One region of the Xenorhabdus sp. XBWT genome, then DNA from elsewhere that is predicted to be linked to it. Evidence: predicted binding sites of a transcription regulator. Region 1 holds the regulator's gene; each other region holds the start of a gene.

What was found. Region 1 encodes PurR, which represses purine synthesis genes. Its sites were predicted from a motif close to CANGCAAACGTTTGCNTG; they were not measured.
Region 2: the regulator PurR is predicted to act here: its motif matches at 2,305-2,322, upstream of purM (phosphoribosylformylglycinamidine cyclo-ligase).
Region 3: the regulator PurR is predicted to act here: its motif matches at 2,670-2,687, upstream of glyA (serine hydroxymethyltransferase).
Region 4: the regulator PurR is predicted to act here: its motif matches at 1,668-1,685, upstream of guaB (IMP dehydrogenase).

What each region holds. Positions count from the first base shown of each region.
Region 1 covers NZ_CM180990.1:2,432,430-2,436,758, forward strand. Annotated here, with positions in the region: gene rnt (ribonuclease T) at 1-158, shown strand, start outside; gene AC5JQI_RS10685 (Grx4 family monothiol glutaredoxin) at 229-609, opposite strand; gene sodB (superoxide dismutase [Fe]) at 972-1,550, shown strand; gene purR (HTH-type transcriptional repressor PurR) at 2,112-3,137, shown strand; gene punR (DNA-binding transcriptional activator PunR) at 3,141-4,049, opposite strand; gene punC (purine nucleoside transporter PunC) at 4,172-4,329, shown strand, end outside.
Region 2 covers NZ_CM180990.1:2,599,162-2,603,490, reverse strand. Annotated here, with positions in the region: gene speG (spermidine N1-acetyltransferase) at 1-35, opposite strand, end outside; gene purN (phosphoribosylglycinamide formyltransferase) at 462-1,100, opposite strand; gene purM (phosphoribosylformylglycinamidine cyclo-ligase) at 1,198-2,241, opposite strand; gene upp (uracil phosphoribosyltransferase) at 2,468-3,094, shown strand; gene uraA (uracil permease) at 3,224-4,329, shown strand, end outside.
Region 3 covers NZ_CM180990.1:3,044,424-3,048,752, forward strand. Annotated here, with positions in the region: gene AC5JQI_RS13155 (3-phenylpropionate MFS transporter) at 1-985, opposite strand, end outside; gene AC5JQI_RS13160 (hypothetical protein) at 1,036-1,227, shown strand; gene glyA (serine hydroxymethyltransferase) at 1,310-2,563, opposite strand; gene hmpA (NO-inducible flavohemoprotein) at 2,933-4,123, shown strand; gene glnB (nitrogen regulatory protein P-II) at 4,243-4,329, opposite strand, start outside.
Region 4 covers NZ_CM180990.1:2,567,556-2,571,884, reverse strand. Annotated here, with positions in the region: gene AC5JQI_RS11190 (TonB-dependent receptor domain-containing protein) at 1-156, shown strand, start outside; gene xseA (exodeoxyribonuclease VII large subunit) at 215-1,576, opposite strand; gene guaB (IMP dehydrogenase) at 1,749-3,215, shown strand; gene guaA (glutamine-hydrolyzing GMP synthase) at 3,295-4,329, shown strand, end outside.

The sequences.
Region 1 (4,329 bases):
GCATTACTGCGGAAATACCGTTTGATAGTGATCAAGCCCACAGCGCACTTTATGATACCGACCGGACTGCCCTACTTTTCTGTGAACTGGTTAATCGCTGGAAACGGCTCGGTGGCTGGCCATTAGCTTCCACTGACTCTACTGACGAAGCTCCCTAGAATATAAGCCCCATACCTTATATAGCTATGGGGCTTAACATTCGCTCATCGTTCTGATGAATGATGATGCTTATTCCTGCTCACGGTATTTATCAGCAGTTTCTTTAATCAGCGTTTGTAATTCACCACGCTGATACATCTCAACAAGAATGTCACAGCCGCCTACCAGCTCACCATCAATCCAAAGCTGAGGAAAAGTCGGCCAATGAGCATATTTAGGTAACTCGGCGCGAATATCCGGATTTTGCAGAATATCCACGTAAGCAAAACGCTCACCACAAGCAGATATAGCCTGAACTGCCTGAGCAGAGAAACCACAGCTTGGTAATTTAGGAGAACCTTTCATATACAACAGAATTGGGTTTTCGCTAATTTGGCGTTTGATTTTTTCAATAATTTCCTGAGTCGTTGTATCAGAAACTGTGTTAGTGTTCATATTAGTAGTCATCATTATTGCTTCCTTAAAACTGCAAGCGCTATTCTCAGTATCAGAAAAGATTGATTCAGAATACCACTTTCTGCTCTGATTTTTCTACCGCGAACTTTTTACGTTAAATTTTTTGCCATGATATGAAATAAGTGAGCGTTCGATATTTTCCCCTCACTGGGTGTATTCAGCCCGTATAACAGCTCAATTATACACCAGATCGCCGCTAAGCAGCATCTTTTACTCTGTTCTTTAGCAGAAAAATTGTTAAGATAATTACCAAAATAGCAACATGATAATAAGCTTAAATTTGCTCTGGCCATGATTAGTATCTTTTAAGTCATGGTTTGTTGAGCCAAAAACCCGATATTAAAAAGGAGCATGCAATGTCTTTTGAATTACCAGCATTACCTTATGCCAAAAATGCCCTGGAACCGCACATTTCCGCAGAAACCCTAGAATACCATTATGGTAAACACCACAACGCTTACGTTGTAAACCTGAATAACTTGGTTAAAGATACCGAATTTTCTGGGAAATCTCTGGAAGAAATCATCAAAACATCTGAAGGTGGCATCTTCAATAATGCAGCGCAAGTCTGGAACCATACTTTCTACTGGCATAGCCTGTCACCAAATGGTGGTGGCGAACCAACTGGAAAAATAGCAGATACCATTAATCATGCCTTCGGTTCTTTTGCTGAATTTAAACAGCTGTTTACTGATGCTGCCCTGAAAAACTTTGGTTCAGGTTGGACATGGTTAGTTAAGAAAACTGACGGAAGCCTGGCTATCGTTAACACTTCTAATGCCGCCACTCCACTGACCGGCGAAGATAAACCAGTTCTGACTGTTGATGTTTGGGAACACGCGTATTACATCGATTACCGTAATGCACGCCCTCAATATTTGGAACATTTCTGGTCTTTGGTCAACTGGAAATTTGTTGAGGAAAACTTGGCTTAATAAGCTCAATTTTCATACCAAATTATAATAACAAGGGCGGGCTTTCTTCCATTCACTGAATAATGAATACCGGAAAACCGGCCCTTCAAGCAAGAGATGTTACACGTCAATTCTTTTTCTTGATCCTGATTAGATAATACAAAGGCTTCCCCAAAAAACAATCATGATTAATGCACTACCGGCAACCATTAATCCCAACTTCAGATCTGTATCCATAGAACTTCCTCAATGTACAAAGTAAAACTACCCAACACCATAAATTTTGTATAATCAGTTACCGTATTATCTGAAAAAACATACAGCAATCTTGAATCTATACTCTTTATAGCATTGATTATTACTTTCACTTTTGAGTTAGATCAGACAAAATTCAAGGTTCATCGCTAAATTATTGCCAGCCATCACTCTATATATAAATATGTTGGCAAACGCTTAACAAATATCCATATCCAATAGATTTCAAGTTGAAGCATATCGGTAAGTAGATGCTATCAACCAAAGCAGCAGCTTGAAAGATAAGGTATATAAATTTAGACCATAAGGTCAGGAGTCCTTTTTATCATGGCAACGATTAAAGATGTGGCCAAACGCGCTGGTGTTTCGACCACTACCGTATCCCATGTTATCAATAAAACCCGTTTCGTCGCCGAAGATACAAAGGCTACCGTTTGGGCTGCTATTAAAGAACTAAATTATTCTCCCAGCGCCGTTGCCCGTAGCTTGAAAGTTAACCACACAAAATCTATCGGATTGTTGGCAACGTCGAGTGAAGCTCCATATTTTGCTGAAATCATAGAATCTGTTGAAAATAGTTGCTATAGAAAAGGCTATACCCTGATTTTATGCAACTCTCATAACAATATTGATAAGCAGAAAGCTTACCTCGCCATGTTGGCACAAAAACGTGTAGATGGCCTGCTGGTAATGTGCTCCGAATACCCTGAGCAGCTTTTGGGCATGCTAGAAGATTACCGTAATATTCCCATGGTCGTCATGGATTGGGGCGAATCTCGGGGAGATTTTACCGATGCAATCATTGATAACGCTTTTCATGGTGGTTACTTGGCAGGCCGTTATCTTATTGAACGTGGTCACAGGGATATTGCGTCTATTCCCGGCTCTCTGGCAAGAAATACTGGCGGCGGACGTCACCAAGGATTTCTCAAGGCGCTCAAAGAAGCCAATGTCGCTATTCGGGATGAGTGGATTGTGCAAGGCGACTTTGAGCCTGAATCCGGCTATCAGGCCATGTGTAAGATCCTGAATCAAAAACATCGCCCAACGGCTGTTTTTTGCGGTGGGGATGTTATGGCAATGGGGGCAATCTGTGCCGCTGATGAGCTGGGGCTACGCGTTCCACAAGATATTTCTATCATCGGTTATGACAATATCCGTAATGCCCGTTATTTTACTCCCGCATTGACCACGATTCACCAACCTAAAGAACGTCTGGGACAAATGGCCTTTTCAACGTTATTGGATAGGATAGTCAACAAGCGTGAAGAGGCACAAACGATTGAAGTCCATCCACGCCTCGTTGAACGACGTTCTGTCGCGGATGGACCTTTCATCGACTATCGTCGTTGATAATTAGTTTTCTTGCAACCATTCAGCATTAAGTGTTTCACTATCGCCAAGATAATCAAACAACCAACTTAATGCTGGTGAATGGCTTTTTTGCGACCATGCTAAGCAGCATGGACTATCAGGTAATGGTTGTTCGAGTTCGAGCGCTATCAGTTTTTTCTTGCGGATCAACGGTAATGCATGATGCTTGGGCACCATTCCCATACATAGTCCATCCATCAGGCAATTTAGTCCAACATTCCAATCTGGAACCACCAACCGTCGCTGATTATCTAAAGCCCACGTATCACGTTTGGGTAAGCTACGTGAAGTATCTTCTAAACATAGGCTAGGATAAGGTCGCATTTGGTCATCATTTAATTTTCCTGATATACCTGACAACTCATGCTCAGGGCTAGCTACGCATATCCAAGGCATGAATCCCATATCCTTAAAACTATACCGTTCACCAACAGGAGACGCCCGTGTCGCGCCAATAGCGACATCCACCCGCTCATCGACTAGTGCATCCCATACACCATTAAAGACTTCAGGGTAGATGAATAGCTCAATATCAGGAAAATGTCGGTAAAAATCCAAAATTAATTGGTGAGTTCTCTCAGGTTTTACAACTTGATCAACGGCGATACTTAACTGCCCCCGCCAACCATTAGCCACTTGTTGGCACTGATGTCGGGTGTGATTCATTTTTTTGATAACAGAGCGGGCTTCCTTGACAAAAATAGCGCCTGCTTCAGTCAAATCAACGTCACGGTGACGACGCTCAAATAAAGACACAGCCAACCATTCTTCAAGTTGTTTTACTGTATAGCTTATAGCAGAAGGTACTCGATGAAGCTCAGATGCAGCCGCACTGAAACTTCCTGTTCTGGCAACAGTATCAACAACTTCCAGAGAGTATTCAGACCACATATATCTTCCTTTCAATTTTTTTCACAGAATGGTGCAAATATTACCGTTTCACAAGTAAAAATCATGCCATATAGAATAAGTCGGGTATTCTCTTATCAACTACAAATCAAATTATTAACACAATGGAAACAAATAAAAATTCAATTCTATTCATGTTCTATCTCTCCGGGCTGAGTATGCTCGGTTACTTGGCTATCGACATGTATCTGCCTGCTTTTGACACAATGAAAGCAGAACTAGGTACTTCAGCAAATTCTATCAGTGCGAGTCTCAGTATTTT
Region 2 (4,329 bases), 170 kb from region 1:
AAGTTAACAGATGGACTTTCTGAACCATTGGACATTGGGTACCTCAGCTTCAATATTTTTAAGTGATGGTATCAATATATACCCTTGGTCTTGCAACGACTGTTTTGTTGGCTACGTTTACTCATTCCAGCCAGCCTGGTCTAGTTAGCTATGCTTCTGGGGATGTGTTCCCAAAACATAAGAACTGCATCTCGAAATCCATAGGGTATAAATAATTATTGCTAGATTTATATTTTTAGATAGCTAATCAGATTATTTGATCGCAGAAAATAAAGTAATCCGAGATGACAACTTACAGCAAGGTATAATCCTAATACAATGTTACCTTAACACAATATATTAATTAAATTTCTTATCAAGATACGTTAACACAGGAGGTTAATCCGGTTTTTATGCCTGACAGATTTCAAGTTGCAGCCAGTAAAACCGCAACTTGAAAGAGGAAAGGAGTTAGCTCTGGATTATTCTGATGCGTAACCTTGTGGCGGCAGAACATATCCATCCATTACGACTGTATTTCCTTTCATCGTCAAACGCTCATCCAGAAACCAGCGAATAACCAAAGGATAGAAATTATGTTCTTGGATTTGGACTCGCTCGACAATATCTTCCTCTTTGTCATCCTCAAAAATAGGCACTTTGGCTTGTAAAATAATAGGGCCACCATCTAACTCTTCAGTAACAAAATGAATGGAAGTACCATGTTCCCTATCACCATTTTCGATGGCTTTTTGATGGGTGTGCAGTCCGGGATACTTTGGTAACAGGGATGGATGGATATTAAGCAAGCGACCATGATAGTGCTGTACGAAATCAAGGGATAGAATTCTCATATAACCCGCCAGAACCACTAAATCTGGTTGATATTGATCAATAGCCTTGAGTAAGGCGAGATCATGGCTTGTACGATCTATGTATGCTTTAGGATTGAGAAAGTTGGTGGGAATATTTGCCTGTTCAGCACGTTGCAGCCCATAAGCATCCGCATTATTACTGAAAACTGCTGCAATATGCCCATTAATCCGGTTTTGCTGACAAGCATCAATGATAGATTGCAGATTGCTACCATTGCCAGATATTAGAACGACAATTTTTTTCATGGATTATCTTCGTTGAAGGAATTCATTTACCGACATACCCTTCATGTTTCAAGTTGCAGTTGGTAAAACTGCAACTTGAATTTATCGGGCATAAAACTTATTCGTTGATAACGACAGGTTGCTCATCAGCGTTGAGTTCGGCAATTGTACCAATCTGCCATGCATTTTCTCCCGCTGCTTTCAAATATGAAATGGCCGATTCCGCTTGTGATTGAGGCAGAGCGATTATCATACCTACCCCACAGTTAAATGTGCGATACATTTCGTGGGTGCTAACATTGCCAGCTTGTTGCAACCATGTAAAGACTGCTGGCCACTCCCAGCTCGCAGAATTGATCCTTGCCTGCGTATTTTCTGGCAAAACGCGAGGAATATTTTCCCAGAAACCACCACCTGTGAGATGTACAATGGCATGCACTTCAACTTTTTCAATTAATTCCAGAATGGATTTGACATAAATTTGAGTAGGAACAAGCAGATGATCAGCGAGAGATTTTCCTTCAAGTTCGGTCGTTTCAGGGGTTGTCTGGTTTACTTCGAGAATTTTGCGGATCAGGGAATAACCATTGGAGTGTGGCCCACTGGATGCCAGAGCAATCAGTGCATCACCAGATTGAACCTGACTGCCATCAATAATTTCTGATTTTTCAACGACACCGACACAAAAGCCAGCAACGTCATAATCTTCACCATGATACATACCCGGCATTTCCGCCGTTTCACCTCCGACCAGCGCACAACCTGCTTGTTTGCAGCCTTCCGCTATTCCCGTGATGACACTGGCGGCAGTATCAACATCCAGTTTGCCCGTGGCATAGTAATCAAGGAAGAAAAGTGGTTCAGCTCCTTGGACAATCAGGTCATTGACACACATGGCAACCAAATCAATCCCGATGGTGTCATGGCGTTTCAGATCCATGGCCAGACGCAGCTTAGTGCCAACACCATCTGTACCGGAAACCAACACAGGTTCACGATATTTTTGAGGCAGGGCACATAACGCGCCGAAACCACCCAATCCCCCCATCACTTCAGGGCGGCGGGTCTGCTTTACGACACTTTTGATACGATTGACTAAGGTATTACCAGCATCAATATCGACACCAGCATCTTTATAGCTAAGAGAGGTTTTGTTGGTCACTGCATAGCTCCCAGGCGGTTGCACTTTAATGAATAAAACAGAACGGAAATAATTCTAACAGCCTAAGCAAACGTTTGCGATAGCTTTATATGGGTTTTCTGTAAGATAAAAATTGCAGAAAAATATTTATGATTGATAAAAATTAATAGATTGGTAGTGGCTAGATACTAAAAAGGAGGTATAATCCCGCGATTTTTTGTCTGCCGGCTTATATTAGGAGAAACTCATGAAGATCGTTGAGGTTAGACATCCACTGGTTAAACATAAACTTGGTCTGATGCGAGATCATGATATAAGCACCAAACGCTTTCGTGAACTGGCCTCAGAAGTGGGAAGTCTTCTGACATATGAAGCAACTGCTGATTTAGAAATTGAAAAAGTGACCATTGAAGGATGGTGTGGTCCGGTGGAAATAGACCAGATTAAAGGGAAGAAAATTACGGTAGTACCTATCCTGCGTGCCGGATTGGGCATGATGGACGGTGTACTGGAAAATATTCCAAGTGCGCGGATTAGTGTCGTTGGTGTATATCGTGATGAAGAGACACTGGAACCTGTACCTTACTTCCAAAAATTGGTTTCTGATATTAGTGAACGTATGGCATTGATTGTCGATCCAATGTTGGCGACAGGTGGTTCCATGATTGCCACCATTGATCTTCTGAAGAAAGCAGAGTGTCCTATGATTAAGGTGTTGGTTTTGGTTGCGGCTCCAGAAGGTATCGCTGCACTGGAAAAAGCACATCCAGATGTCGAATTGTATACTGCTTCGATTGATGAACGACTTAATGAGCATGGATATATTGTCCCTGGTTTGGGAGATGCAGGCGACAAACTATTTGGCACTAAATAATATTCTGAGCCGACTGAAAAGTCGGCTTTTTTTTGTTTCCAGTAAAATGATATATACCCAATAAATTTCAGATAGCAGCCAACAAAGATGAAGTCTGAAATATAAAAGGGAATTAAGAGGATTTTAATAATGACCCGCCGGACCATTGGAGTAGATGAAAGGCCATCTTTGGTGCAGACTATTCCATTAAGTTTACAACATCTATTCGCCATGTTTGGTGCAACTGTTTTGGTTCCCATTTTATTTAACGTTAATCCCGCCACGGTTTTATTATTCAATGGTATTGGAACCTTATTGTATCTGGTGATTTGCAAAGGGAAAATTCCCGCTTATTTGGGTTCTAGTTTTGCATTTATTTCTCCGGTGTTGTTGTTATTGCCTTTGGGATATGAATTAGCATTGGGTGGATTTATTGTCTGCGGTTTTCTGTTTTGTCTGGTTGCCCTGATTATCAAAGTCGCAGGAAGGGGATGGATTAACGTGATATTCCCACCTGCGGCGATGGGTGCCATTGTTGCAGTAATTGGTCTTGAGTTGGCTGGCGTTGCTGCCGATATGGCAGGTTTACGCCCCGCAGCAAATACAGCTGTTAATATGACCAATCTGACGATCTCCATGGTGACATTAGCTGTGACGATTTTGGGTTCGGTGGTATTCCGTGGTTTTATGGCGATTATCCCGATTCTGATTGGTGTGCTGGTCGGTTATGCATTGTCATTTTTTATGGGCATTGTTGATTTTACACCAGTACAAGAAGCCCCGTGGTTTACTCTGCCAACTTTCTATACACCACGTTTTGAATGGTTTGCCATCATGACTATCTTACCTGCGGCGCTGGTGGTGATTGCGGAACATGTGGGTCACTTGGTGGTTACCGCCAATATTGTGCAGAAGGATTTGCTGAAAAATCCCGGTCTACATCGTTCAATGTTTGCAAATGGCTTCTCAACAATGTTTTCGGGATTCTTTGGTTCAACACCTAACACAACTTACGGTGAGAATATCGGTGTTATGGCTCTTACCCGTGTGTATAGCACATGGGTAATTGGAGGCGCAGCGATCATTGCGATATTGCTTTCTTGTGTCGGAAAATTGGCAGCAGCGATTCAGTTAATTCCAGTCCCAGTCATGGGAGGCGTTTCTCTGTTACTGTATGGTGTAATCGGTGCATCAGGCATTCGAGTTTTGATTGATTCAAAAGTAGATTACAGCAAAGCTCAAAACTTGATCCTGAC
Region 3 (4,329 bases), 610 kb from region 1:
TCTGAATAATGATTAAAGCATATAATTCGGTAGATATTCCCATCAATCCCCAACGAAACACGCCACAAATACAGGATAGTAACAATAGATTACGCGCACTCCAGCGGCGGAATAATTGATTACTGCATGTAAAAACGACAACTTCTGCAACCACTCCCAATGACCAAAGATAACCAATGGTTGATGAAGAATAACCCGCTTTCTCCCAATAAATGGAACCAAAACTGTAGTAACCTGCATGTGCCGCTTGTAATAAAGTCACGCACACTAAAAATTGCCATACAGATTTTTCAGACAGAAGCTCTTTAAAAGATACTGCATTGGTATTTGCTGTTTTAATTTTGCCGACAGGCATAATAGAAGGCTTTAGCATCATACCCAATAGCATTCCGGTGACGCTGAAAATCAAAAAAGCGAGAACAATATGATGTGTACCAAACAAATCACTACCAATCCAACCATTAAGTCTGTCAAATGACATACTCCAGCCAAAATCAAGGCTATCGATTGAGAAACTGACTCCATTGGCAGACATTAATATGCCCGTTAGCGAGGAACTAATAATAAACGCAATCGAACCCCAGACCCTTACCTTGCCATAATCAAAAGTAAATTGTTTGTGCCATGTTCCCGCCAGAGCATCCGATAAAGGCATTAAGGGGGAAAAAAATAAATTGAAACCTATCATGACAAAGAAAATCCATGCCCAGTGACTGCCAAATACAAAACCAATAGTAAAAAGTAACGATAATAATGAGAGGAAACGCAATGCGTTAATTAATTTGGATGGATCTTTTACCATAGGAGAGATGACCAGACTGCCGATAAAGCGGGCGATCAATCCAGCACCCAGCAATATTCCTATCATTGAAGGTTCAATACCTTCGCCTTTTAACCAAACAGACCAGAATGGCAGGAATATGCCGAAAGAAAAAAAATAAGTGAAATAACCCAACCCTAGCCAAAATGTCGATGGAACAGCCATCCAAATGCCTCCATTTTTCAAATGCAAAAAACCCGCTCAGGACTGACATCATGAGTCGGGTTTCCATTTTATCGATAGCACTTTTATCGATAGCACTACTTGATCACGCTGATATTATAACCTTCGTCTTTCAAGACGCCGCTTTGTTGGCTACACTCACTCACCCCAGTCACCGTTTTTATCAACATACGGTTCACTATGCTTTTGAAGGTTCGCTCTCTTGCCGTCGAAATACATCTTAAAATCCATTGGGTATATCTGACTAATAGCGCTGATACGTAAATGGTATTAACCAAACAGTGCTAACCGATATTTTATTTCAATTTACGCGTAAACCGGATACTTCGCACAGATTTCCAATACTTTCTGTCTAACGCTTTCAACCATCGCATCATCGTTGATGTTGTCTAACACATCACAGATCCAACCAGCTAATTCACGGGTTTCTTCTTCTCTAAAGCCACGTCGGGTAATAGCAGGCGTGCCGATACGAATACCAGAAGTTACAAACGGGCTACGGGGATCGTTAGGCACACTATTTTTGTTAACAGTAATATTGGCGCGCCCTAATGCTGCATCTGCTTCTTTACCGGTAATGTCTTTATCCACCAAATCCAACAAGAACAGATGGTTTTCAGTCTCACCAGAAACCACTTTATAGCCGCGTTGCAGGAACACTTCTACCATGACTTTCGCGTTTTTGGCGACTTGCTGCTGATAAATCTTAAATTCAGGCTCCATCGCTTCTTTCAGCGCAACAGCCTTACCGGCAATAACGTGCATCAGCGGGCCACCCTGAGAACCGGGGAAAACAGAAGAATTTATTTTCTTGTAAAACTCTTCATCACCACCTTTCGCTAAAATCAGGCCACCACGTGGACCAGCCAGTGTTTTGTGCGTTGTGGTTGTGACAACATGGGCATGAGGAACTGGATTTGGATAGACATCCGCAGCCACCAAACCAGCGACGTGAGCCATATCAACGAACAAATAAGCCCCGATTTCATCGGCAATTTCACGCATCTTCGCCCAATCAACAACACCGGAGTAAGCAGAGAAGCCGCCGATAATCATTTTTGGCTGGTGTTTTTGCGCTTGGGTACGGATATCGTCGTAATCGATTTTACCTCTGTCATCAATACCATAAGGCACGATGTTATACAGTTTACCGGAGAAGTTGACTGGAGAGCCGTGAGTCAAATGGCCGCCGTGAGCCAGATTCATCCCTAAAACAGTATCTCCGGGTTGCAGCAATGTCATATACACCGCAGCATTTGCCTGAGAACCAGAGTGTGGCTGGACGTTAGCATAATCTGCACCAAACAACTCTTTCGCACGGTCAATCGCAAGTTGTTCAACAACATCGACATACTCACAGCCGCCATAGTAGCGTTTACCCGGATAACCTTCCGCATACTTGTTAGTGAGCTGAGATCCTTGAGCCTGCATAACCCTTGGGCTGGTGTAGTTTTCAGAGGCAATCAATTCAATGTGTTCTTCTTGACGACAAACTTCCTGTTCCATCGCTTGCCACAGTTCGGGATCGTAATTCGCAATATTCATTTCACGCTTTAACATTTGGTTCTCCTGACTCAGCTACATCACTAAAAATTACCCCTGAGGGCCAGAATGTCACACAGTGTAAACTCTTTTTCTCTAATGAGATAGTCTTGACAAGATAATTTACGCAAACGTTTGCATTGTTTGTTGATGGCCTCTTTGCGGCTAAATAACTAGCTATAAAATCAACAATTTCAGATTTATCACTAATATTTGTGATCTTAATCAAAATTTATTCTCATAAAAAGACAAGATCCTTTCGAATTTTTGGTTTAAATCAACATGATCTTCTTTTTTTTATTTGGTGTATTCCCAAATGCCATAAGTTGCATTTAAAATACATCTTATAGATTTCGAGGTCATTTGAGGAAAACTCAGGAGATTCCCATGCTAGATAGTCACGTTATCACCACCATAAAATCCACCATTCCACTGATCGTTTCTACAGGCCCGAAACTGACTGCCCATTTTTATGAGCGTATGTTCAAACATAATCCTGAATTAAAAGATATTTTTAACATGAGCCATCAGATAAATGGTGCTCAGCATGAAGCCCTTTTCAACGCGCTTTGCGCTTATGCCTCGAATATTGATAACTTGTCGGCACTCTTGCCCGCCGTGGAAAAAATCGCCCATAAACATACCAGCCTGAACATTCAGGCTGAACATTACCAAATTGTGGGTACACATCTTCTGGCAACAATTGATGAAATGTTCCACCCCGGTGAGGAAGTTCTCAACGCTTGGGGAGAAGCCTACAATGTGTTAGCCAATGTCTTTATCCATCGGGAAGAAGAAATTTATCAGGATGGTGAAGATCAGGAAGGCGGTTGGCGTGGTCTACGTCAATTCCGTGTCAGCCGGAAACAGCCACAGAGTGATGTCATTACCAGCTTTGAATTTGTGCCCGTTGATGGCAGCAAAGTTATGGATTATAAGCCCGGGCAATATTTAGGGGTCTATCTGGAAAATCCTGCGTTTGAAAACCGCGAAATTCGCCAATATTCACTGACCACAGCGCCAAACGCAACCCATTACCAAATTGCAATTAAACGTGAACCTCAGGGCAAGGTTTCAAACTATATGCACAATCACTTACAAGAAGGTGATGTCGTGATGCTGGCAGCGCCGCACGGTGATTTCTTCCTTGATGTCCAGCATGATACGCCCGTTACACTGATTTCTGCCGGTGTTGGTTTGACACCAATGATGAGTATGCTGCAACACTTACATCATCAGCGTCATGCAGGTACAGTCAATTGGTTTCACGCAGCAGAGCATGGCGGTTATCACGCTTTCTCAGATAAGGTAAATGAAATTTCCCAGTCTATGCCTAATTTCCATTCTCAGGTTTGGTATCGTGAACCACGTGCTCTGGATCAGAAAGGCGTGGATTATCAATACACCGGATTTATGGATCTGTCCCTTGTAAGGGATTCGGTAACGGAAAAAGGGATGCAATTCTATTTCTGTGGGCCAATCGCTTTCATGCAATATATCGCCAAACAGCTTCTGGAAATGGGGGTTGATGAACAACATATTCACTATGAAAGTTTTGGCCCACATAAAGTGATTTAACACAGCCTCATATACAAATTAAGTGATAACGGTTACAAATTGGAAATACTTATATTCCTCTCCCATTTGAATATGGGTCATTACCCATGTTTCCGTTATCACTTTTTTCAGAATTTCAGTTAAATCGCTTCTTCGTCCTGCTCACCAGTGCGGATACGCACAACACGGGCAACATCAAAAACAAAAATTTTGCCATCACCGATTTT
Region 4 (4,329 bases), 140 kb from region 1:
ATCCTTATTAAATTCTCAGTACAGAACATAGCTAATAAAAATTATGCTGATGCGTTGAATCGCATGAATTCTTCAGCAAATATATCTAATGGCGAGTCTGTAACTCAAACAGCCCGTGGCAGAACTTACGTTTTAGGTGCTGAAGTTAGATTCTAATCAAATCTAAATAACCATATAGAAACAGCGGTGAAAACTCACCGCTATTTTATTGACGTTAATTTTTTTTCTTTCTGGTTTTTTTCACCTGTGTCACCTGACTCTCAACCCAACCATCCTGTAACCTTGTTTTCAACCTATCTCCAACTTTCACCTGTTTAACCTGCTTCAACAACTTTCCATCAGATGCTTCACTGATACTGTAACCGCGGCTCAACGTTGCCAGTGGACTGACTGTTTCCATCCGGGAACAAGAAACAGCAAATTTTTCCCGATAACGCCCTAATTGCCGCTCAACAGCTTGTTTTAAACGAAAATCAAGTTGTTGGATAGATTGACTGTAATATTGGATTTCCCGTTCAGGATGAATGTGTAACAGCCGTTGATTCCACTTTTCATATGAGATTGAATGTTGTTTCAGACAACGTAAAAAACTATCAATTAACTTTTGGCGTAACTCAGCCAAATGATTTTGCTGGCGTGCCAAACGCAAATCAGGGCGTTGTTGTTGTAACCGATGCTGCAATCCATTAAACACGCGTTGCTTTTGAGCAAAAAAGTAATCCATCGCCATTTCAAGACGTTGTTGCAGAGATTGAATTTGCCGTAATAATTCTATCTGATTACGGCTGACTAACTCTGCGGCGGCGGAAGGTGTCGGCGCACGTAGATCAGCGACAAAATCCGCAATGGTCACATCTGTTTCATGTCCAACAGCACTGACAATGGGAATATGGCTTTGAAATATTGCCCGTGCCACTTGCTCATCATTAAAGCACCATAAATCTTCCAGTGATCCGCCACCCCGTCCAACAATCAATACATCACACTCTTGCCGGGCATTCGCCAGTTCAATCGCGCGAATAATCTGCAATGGTGCTTCTGCACCCTGAACAGCGGTAGGATAAATGATAATCGGCAAGGAAGGATCACGGCGCTTCAAGATATTCAGAATGTCGTGCAATGCTGCGCCGCTGGCAGAAGTAATCACACCAAGGCGTTTTGCAGGTGAGGGCAGAGTTTTTTTATGGAACTGTTCAAATAATCCCTCTGCGGAGAGTTTCTGTTTCAATGCTTCAAATTGTTGTTGTAGCAGCCCATCACCGGCAGGTTGGATACTTTCCACAATCAGTTGATAATCACCCCGGGGTTCATACAGGGTGATTTGTGCCCGAACCAATACTTGTTGACCATTTTGTGGGCGAAAAGTTGCCCTCAGATTTTGATTTCGGAACATGGCAGCACGAATTTGTGCACGTTCATCCTTTAATGTGAAGTACCAGTGTCCTGATGATGGCTGAGAAAAATTGGACATTTCGGCAGAAATCCAGATTCTGCCCATTTCCATCTCCAATAGTTGACGAACCGTCTGATTCAGGCGGCTAACAGAAAAGATCCCGGTATTGGTTGGTAGCGACATGTGATCCAGATCAAATTTTAAAGCAAGGGCTTAATTAAACGATATTAATCACCTCTCAGGACTAATCAAGAATTTTTTTCAAAAAATGCTGGAGGCAACCGATTTCGGCCTGTATAATGCCGCGGCAATATTTTATCCCTCTTATTGCCCATTGCTTGGTGAGATATTGCCCATGTTACGAATTAAAAAAGAAGCATTAACTTTCGACGATGTTTTGTTGGTACCTGCCCATTCTACAGTCCTGCCTAACACAGCAGATCTGTCCACTCAATTAACTTCTGTCATTCGCCTAAACGTTCCTATGCTTTCTGCTGCTATGGATACCGTAACGGAATCTTCACTAGCAATCGCACTGGCACAGGAAGGGGGCATTGGCTTCATTCATAAAAATATGTCAATCGAGCGTCAGGCTGAAGAAGTCAGCCGCGTGAAGAAGCACGAAAGTGGTGTTGTTACTGATCCTGTTACTGTAACGCTACAAACGACTCTGCGTGAAGTCCACGAACTGACTGAACGAAATGGTTTTGCTGGTTATCCGGTTGTGACCGAAGCGAATGAGCTGGTCGGTATTATTACTGGTCGTGATGTGCGTTTCGTGACCGATCTGGATCAGCCGGTCACTGCGGTAATGACCCCGAAGGAACGTCTGGTAACGGTAAAAGAAGGCGAAGCCCGTGAAGTTGTTTTGCAAAAAATGCATGAACAACGTGTTGAGAAAGCGCTGGTTGTTGATGATAATTTCCATCTGCTTGGCATGATTACGGTAAAAGATTTCCAAAAAGCAGAACGTAAGCCAAATGCATGTAAAGATGAGCAAGGTCGTTTGCGTGTTGGTGCTGCGGTTGGAGCAGGTGCTGGCAACGAAGAGCGTGTTGATGCATTGGTTGCTGCGGGTGTAGATGTACTGCTGATCGATTCTTCTCACGGTCATTCTGAAGGTGTTTTGCAGCGTATTCGTGAAACCCGTGCTAAGTACCCTGATTTACAAATCATCGGCGGTAACGTAGCGACCGGCGAAGGTGCTAAGGCACTGATGGAAGCGGGCGTTAACGCAGTAAAAGTAGGTATTGGTCCAGGTTCTATCTGTACAACCCGTATCGTGACGGGTGTAGGTGTTCCTCAAATCACTGCGATTGCAGATGCGGTTGAAGCACTGGAAGGTACGGGTATTCCAGTGATTGCGGATGGTGGCATCCGTTTCTCCGGTGATATCGCCAAAGCGATTGCTGCGGGTGCGGCGTGTGTCATGGTCGGTTCAATGCTGGCAGGCACAGAAGAATCTCCGGGTGAAATCGAATTGTACCAAGGCCGTTCGTTCAAATCTTATCGCGGCATGGGTTCTCTGGGGGCGATGTCCAAAGGCTCATCTGACCGTTATTTCCAGACCGATAACGCAGCAGACAAACTGGTTCCAGAAGGTATCGAAGGTCGTGTTGCTTACAAGGGCCTACTGAAAAGCATCGTTCACCAACAAATGGGTGGATTGCGTTCCTGTATGGGACTGACTGGTTGTGCAACCATTGATGAACTGAGAACTAAAGCAGAATTTGTTCGTATCAGTGGTGCTGGGATTCAGGAAAGCCACGTTCATGACGTGACTATTACCAAAGAATCACCAAATTATCGTCTGGGACTGTAATTTATTTAGAGTGGCCCGCAAATCGGGCCACTGACTTTTTTATCTTTTAATTGCCACTTGTTTTGGGAATTCACCTCAAATGACAACTAATATCCATCAGCATCGTATTCTGATCCTTGACTTTGGTTCGCAATATACACAGCTTATTGCCCGCCGTATTCGTGAAATTGGTGTTTATTGTGAACTTTGGACATGGAATGTCACTGAAGAGCAAATCCGCGAATTTAATCCGAACGGTATTATCCTGTCTGGTGGCCCTGAGAGTACAACTGAAAACAATAGTCCTCGTGCACCGGAATATGTTTTCAACGCAGGTGTACCAGTATTGGGTATCTGTTATGGCATGCAAACTATGTCCATGCAATTGGGTGGCCAAGTTTTCTGTTCTAATGAGCGTGAATTCGGTTATGCTCAAGTTGAGATCAGAAATAACTGTGAATTATTCCGCGATATTCAAGATACGCTGAGCGAAGATGGCAAGCCTTTGTTAGATGTATGGATGAGTCATGGTGATAAAGTGACAGCTATCCCTGCTGATTTTACAACAATTGCCAGCACTGAAACTTGCCCATTCGCTATAATGGCCAACGATGAAAAACGTTTTTATGGTGTTCAATTCCACCCAGAAGTGACACACACTCATCAGGGACAAAATATTCTTAAACGCTTCGTGCTGGATATCTGTCAATGTGAAGCGCTGTGGACCCCCGTTTCTATTATTGATGATATCGTAGAGCGTCTGCGTGCGCAGATTGGTGATGACCAAGTTATTCTGGCGCTGTCTGGTGGTGTCGATTCCTCTGTTACTGCATTGTTGCTGAACCGTGCGATTGGTAAGCGCTTGACCTGTGTCTTCGTGGATAACGGTTTATTGCGTCTGAATGAAGCAGATCAGGTCATGGAGATGTTTGAAGGTAAATTTGACCTGAATATTATCCATGTTAAAGCGGAAGATCGCTTCCTGTCCGCACTGGCTGGCATTGATGAGCCAGAAGCTAAACGTAAAGCTATCGGCCACGTTTTTATTGATGTATTTGATGAAGAAGCATCAAAACAAACTCAGGTTAATTGGCTGGCACAGGGCACGATTTATCCAGACGTGATCGAATCTGCT